Rubinisphaera italica: one gene and its partner. The protein of the gene in region 2 interacts with the protein of the main gene of each other region in a pairwise test. Links are inferred from orthologs where the notes say so. Each region holds a gene or a part of one and is shown on either strand. Other genes may lie near its edges.

Region 1 (3,054 bases), 6.1 Mb from region 2 along the record:
TGTCAGTACGACTTGATCGTCTGCTGATCCGGATTCGAGCAACGGTTTGAGTAGATCGGTTACCAGTCCATGATGACCGGCGGTACCATCTTCGGTGCAGATTTGAATGTCAAGTTCGTTGAGATCGGAAAGGTCATCCATATTCGCCTGAAAACAGGCCGAGCGAACTCCGTAGATGAGGGAAGCTCGTTCTGCTCGAATTCCTGTCCGCTGGGTTTGCCCATACTTTTTCTGCAGTAAGGCTTCCCGGCTGACTGCGACAAACGGAGTATATCCAATGCCACCAGCGACCTGAATCAGATGTTTGGTCTCCAATTCCGGAAACCCATTGCCGAGTGGTCCCCAGATTTCCAGGTTCTGACCGGGCTGAACGTCTTCAAGAAGTGCGGTCATCTTACCAACGACATGAAACCCGACATCGATCCCAACTGGTTTACCATTTTCCAGATACGTATCGTAAAGAGCAAAAGGCCGACCGAGCAGGGGATCGGTACGATCGGGAGAGCGAAGCATGAAGAACTGGCCCGGAAGAATGACCTGAGCCAGTTCCGGACATTCGAGCCGAACGCGATAGTTTTCCTGAGAGAGCGTAGCGAGTGAAATCACTTTCGCCCGACACTGCATTGCACACGTCGATTCACTTATCATTCGTTTCCCAACTTTCCGATCCGCAAACTCGACATCATTGGAAATGGGGTGGCGGGGGCGCTCCGCTTCAGCGGAAGCCCCCGAATGATTAACGCCTCGGGGACTTCTCTTTGAGAGCGCCCCCGCCACCCGCTGTTCCTATTTGATGTGCCAACTTTTTTGTTGTCAGGCAGTGCCTGACCTACACCTATTTCTTTGGTCGGAAGTAGTGTGTTGCCTGTCCGAACAATCCTTCAGCCGATTCCATCACGGTTTCCGAAAGGGTTGGATGAGCGTGAATACTCTCCGCGATATCGCGAGCAACTGCTGCTGTTTCGACAGCCAGAACGCCTTCGGCAATCATTTCACCTGCTCCCGGGCCGACGATTCCCATGCCGAGAATTCGCTCGGTTTTGGGATCGAAGATTAACTTCGTTAAACCTTCCGTGCGTGAAATTGTTTGAGCACGACCAGAAGCTGCCCAGGGAAAACGAACAACGGTCACTTCCCGCTCATCGCGTTGAGCTTCCGCTTCCGTAATGCCACACCAGGCGAGTTCGGGATCAGTAAACACTACTGCCGGAATTGCGATGCAATCGAACTCAGCAGGTTCTCCCAGAATGACATCGACTGCGACTTTCGCTTCGCGTGTCGCTTTGTGAGCGAGCATCGGTTCGCCAGCCACATCTCCGATTGCATAGATGGCAGGATCGCTTGTTTGCTGACGCTTATTAACTTCGATAAAGCCCTTGTCGGTCACTTTGACTTTTGTTTTATCCAGGCCAATATTACCGGCATTCGGACGGCGTCCGACAGAGACCAGAACCCGGTCAAACGTCATCTCGGCAGGGGCATCCGCCCCTTCGAGTTCCGCGACGATTCCCTCTTTCGTTGCTTTGAGGCTGTTCACTTTCGTCGATAGATAAATTGATTTGAGTTGATGACTCAATCGTTTCTGCAACGGTTTCACCAGATCCCGATCAGCTCCCGGTAACAAGCCATCGGTCATTTCGACAACTGTCACTTCGGAACCGAGTGCGGCATAAACGGAGCCCATTTCGAGACCGATGTAGCCGCCACCAATGACAAGCATTTTTTCGGGAACATCTTTCAACTCGAGTGCACCAGTCGAATCCATCACCCGTTCATCGCCAATGTTGAATATACCGGGCATTGCGGGGAGCGAACCTGTAGCAACGATGGCGATATCGAAGGTGAGCTTGCCCGTCGAGCCATCTTTGTATTTCAGCTCCATCGCATTGGAATTAAGAAAACTTCCTCTGGCTTCGACCAAATCGACTTTGCGAGTTTTGCAGAGCGAACGAATCCCACCCGTTAATCCAGTCACGACTCCATTTTTAAAGTCTCGCAGCTTATCCAGATCGACTTCCGGCTCTGCAAACTTGATGCCCCACTCGGCTGCTTCTTTCGATTCATTGAGCAACTTAGCGACGTGCAGCAACGCTTTGGAAGGAATACATCCCCGGTTGAGACAAACACCGCCGGGTGCGACATCGTCGTTAACGAGAATGACTTTTTTCCCTTTATCGGCTGCTTCGAAAGCGGCGGGATATCCCCCAGGACCCGCTCCCAGAACGACAACTTCAGCATGTAAATCAGAATTTGACATCAATCGATTTCCTCAACGCGACAACATCAGCCGCTCTGTAAGATCCGCAGTGCGGACCTAATTTGATATTGATCTGGAAAATTCAACCCGGGGTGGCGAGGGCGCTCCGCTTTAGCGGAAGCCCCCGGAGTTATAGGTTTCGGGGGCTTCTCTTCGAGAGCGTCCCCATCACCCTCTTCTATGCAACTCACGAACAAAACGCATTAACATTCTGAGAGTAGGGTGAATGGATCGGAAAGTAATGCGGACAACTTCACAATGAATCGAGCGGCGTCGGCTCCATTGATCACCCGGTGATCATACGAAAGCGACAATGGCAGGATCAGTCGTTCTTCGAGTTCTCCATCGAACAGTTTCAATTCTTTCTGCCCGCGAGACATTCCGAGTATCGCCACTTCTGGATAACTCACGATCGGTGTAAATCCGGTTCCGCCAATGCCTCCCAGATTCGTGATCGTAAACGTGCCCCCCTTCATGTCGTTCATGGAGAGCTTGCGATCACGGGCTTTGTTGGCCAGTTCCGTTACTTCAAGTGCGATCTGCAAGAGTGACTTCTTATCAGCATCCCGCACGACAGGCACAACCAAACCGTTTTCGGTATCTACGGCGATCCCAATATTGAAATAGTCTTTGTAAACGATTTCGTTAGTCTGGGGGTCGAGACTCGAATTGAATTTCGGGAAAGTTTTGAGAGCCGTCACTGCGGCTTTGACAGCGATGGCGGTCATTGTCACCTTTGGACCGTTTTTGCCGGTTCCCTGCAGGAACTGCTTGCGAGCCAGTTCGATATCCGTGAT
Region 2 (3,142 bases):
AGGAACGTCTCGAAGAGCTGACTAAAGATGTCGGCACGACGGCGGCTGATGATGTGGCTGCCGAGGAGGAAATGGAGGAAGAGAAGGAGTTGGAAGAGGTGAGTTCGTAGCATACTGTTTTATCTTAATATGTAGTTTGAAGTGTGCCACTGCCGGCTTGCCCAGCAGTGATTGACACGGTGCACTTTTCTGGGGGCTACGATCCGCTTCGACCCCAGCCACCCGAAGTAAGCATTCAGCTGGAAATTCACCACCAGGTTGAAGACCTCTTGCGGACTTCGTCCTCCCAGATCGCAGAGCTATCTGGGTTACCAATTTGCGATCTTGCTGTCTGGCAGAAATCTCTGCGGGATTTGTTTTCGGAAGGCGGAGCGGGTAGGATGGCGGAATCTCGTTTTGATATTTTGCCCACGCTCACGGAAGCACAGATTCTCACATGGATGTCCCCATTCTCCATCAGCAATTGACGCCGGTTCAAATTGAAGCGGTCGAACATTTCAGTGGGCCGATGCTGGTTCTGGCGGGCCCCGGATCGGGGAAGACTCGGGTCGTCACGCATCGGGTTGCCCGGCTGATTGAAAAGGGAGTCAAGCCCTGGAATATTCTGGCGATCACGTTTACGAACAAAGCGGCCGCCGAGATGTCCGAGCGACTCAAGACGCTGACGAACAGTCAGAATCTGTGGGTCAGTACCTTCCACCGATTTTGCGCGCATGTTCTCCGGCAGCGAGCCGGGGTGGTTGGTTTGCAGCCGAACTTTACGATCCTCGACACCGCCGATCAGAAGCAGGCAATCCGGCAGGTTCTCAGCGAACTCGATTACGATGCCGCCCACTATCCACCAGGCAAGATTCTGGCGATGATCAGCAATGCCAAAAACGACATGATCACCGCTCCAATGTTCGTCGGGCAATTCGAGGATTCAGTCGCCGATCATTTCACCGCAGTCGTCGCCAAGGTGTATCCGGCGTATCAGAAGTATTTGCTCAGCTCGAATGCCGTCGACTTCGATGACCTCTTATTACACGTCGTGCATCTGTTTGAAGAGCACGATGAAATCCGTTCGCAGTACGATGATCGCTATCAGTATGTGCTCGTCGATGAATATCAGGATACGAACGAAGCTCAGTATCGGATCGTACGGGCACTGTCTCAGAACTCACGGAACCTCTCCGTCACTGGGGATCCTGACCAATCGATTTATGGTTGGCGCGGCGCGAAGATCGACAACATTCTGAAATTCGAACAGGATTATCAGGACACAAAAATCATCAAGCTGGAGCAGAACTTTCGCAGTTCGAAACTGATCCTGGCGGCGGCAGACAGTTTGATCTCACACAACCGACTTCGCAAAGCCAAGGAACTCACGACCGAAAATGCCGAAGGGGAACCGGTCGAGTTGTTGCACTTTCCAGACAGTCCTGTCGAAGCCGACAGCATCGCCCGGCACATTCGCCATACGGTGGAATCGGGAGAACGGGACTGGTTGGACTTTGCAATTTTCTATCGAGTGAATTCCATTTCGCGGCAACTCGAACTGGCACTCGGACGGCATCATGTGCCTTATCAGGTCGCGGCTGGAGTCGCGTTTTATCAACGGGCAGAAGTTCGAGATCTGCTCGCCTATCTCGATTTGGTTAACAATCCGCAAAATCGAGCTGCCTTCGTTCGTGTGGTGAATGTTCCGCTGCGTGGCATCGGCAAGACGAGTCAGTCCCGCTTAATGAACTACGCGGAGGACAAAGGGCTCACATATATCGAAGCGGCACTTCAGGCCGACGAGGTTCCAAAGATGCCGAAACGGGCGGCGGCTTCTCTCAAGGCCTTCGCCCGAATGATGGAAAATTTCTCTCTCGCCGATTCCGGTTCAGTGGCTCAACTGATTGAGGATGTCGTCGAAAAAACGGGATACACCCGGCCCTGGTCTTCGAGTCAGAATGAACAGGATATGCAGCGACTGGCCAACGTTGAAGAACTGATCTCGGCTGCTAGAAATCACGATACGATTTTCGATGCCGATACATCGCTCGAAGGATTCCTGGAAACGACCAGTCTGGTATCGGACCTGGATGCTCTCGAAGGAGATTCCGAAAAGGGCAAAGTGACTCTGATGACACTTCACGCGGCAAAGGGACTGGAGTTTCCTGTTGTCTATATTATTGGTGTCGAGCAGAACCTGTTGCCGCATGAGCGATCGTTGCGAGAAGGAAATCCAAGGGAGTACGAGGAAGAGCGTCGGTTATTATTTGTAGGCATGACTCGAGCCGAAGAGCGGCTGTATTTGACGGCGAGCAGTTATCGAGATTTGCACGGACGCTCGATGCCGACGATTCCGAGCGACTTCCTGTCAGAAATCGATCTTGTGCAAACCGATGGAACCACGCTCACAAGCGATTTTCCGGAGACCGCTTATCGACCGACTTCACTTGCCTCTAGCGATCTTTCCGACGAAGATGTTAAAGCGATTCGGGCAGCTTTGAACCGACCAGACAAACCTCAATTGACAACCGCAGCTGCGTTACTGGCCGGGAACAACTCGGCTGCTTCACTGCCGTTCAATTTTCCAATCGGCTCATCAGTTCGGCATCCGCGGTACGGATTAGGAACAGTCACGGCAGCAGGCGGATTCGGACATCGCAGGACGGTCACGGTAGAGTTCGAAGAAGAGGATCGGAGTGAGACTTTTATTGTGAGTAAGTGCCCGTTACAACGGATTGGAAATCGATGAGAATGCAGGGTGGCACGTCCCTGAGTGAAGCGAAGGGCGTGGGATGTGGATTCGCCACGCCCTTCACTTCGTTCTGGGACGTGCCACCCAATGTATGTCAGGCACTAACTGACGAAATGGAATATATAGAGAACTCCACAAAAGTGTTGGGTTACGCGTTCCCCTGGCCCAACTTACAACGCCAAAGAAACTAATAGATAAAGTAGACAACCATGAAGTTAGAGATTTTTGCAACAGAACAGGAAATGGGACAGGCCGCCGCGGAAGCAGGAGCTGAGAAAATTCGCCAGGCTCTGGCCGAACGGGGTGAAGCCCGGATTATTGTCGCAACGGGAGCCTCACAATTTACGGTGCTCGGCGCCCTGGTGAAACAACCCGACATCGACTGGTCGAAGGTCACCGGCTTTCATCTCG

Evidence for each region. Proteins that work in one complex are often made in the same cells at the same time.
Region 1: the proteins of Pan54_RS00155 (region 2) and lpdA interact in binary tests that used the Escherichia coli proteins (3 or more experiments, as listed by UniProt). The link is inferred for Rubinisphaera italica from one-to-one orthologs.

The regions. Positions count from the first base shown.
Region 1 is NZ_SJPG01000001.1:6,162,585-6,165,638, reverse strand. Bases 47-2,923 are described here. They hold lpdA (dihydrolipoyl dehydrogenase), read right to left. Parts: upstream 2,258-2,923; coding sequence 836-2,257; downstream 47-835. Other genes in these bases: Pan54_RS23595 (2-oxo acid dehydrogenase subunit E2), read right to left, coding at 2,461-2,923; Pan54_RS23605 (dihydroorotate dehydrogenase electron transfer subunit), read right to left, coding at 47-777. In the rest of the region: more of Pan54_RS23605, read right to left, coding at 1-46; more of Pan54_RS23595, read right to left, coding at 2,924-3,054. UniProt on the Escherichia coli protein: Lipoamide dehydrogenase is a component of the glycine cleavage system as well as of the alpha-ketoacid dehydrogenase complexes.
Region 2 is NZ_SJPG01000001.1:32,071-35,212, forward strand. Bases 118-3,082 are described here. They hold Pan54_RS00155 (ATP-dependent helicase), read left to right. Parts: upstream 118-436; coding sequence 437-2,728; downstream 2,729-3,082. Other genes in these bases: Pan54_RS00160 (glucosamine-6-phosphate deaminase), read left to right, coding at 2,941-3,082. Also shown: Pan54_RS00150 (ion transporter), read left to right, coding at 1-110; more of Pan54_RS00160, read left to right, coding at 3,083-3,142. UniProt on the Escherichia coli protein: A helicase with DNA-dependent ATPase activity. Unwinds DNA duplexes with 3'-5' polarity. Translocates on single-stranded DNA with 3'-5' polarity. Initiates unwinding more efficiently from a nicked substrate than double-stranded DNA.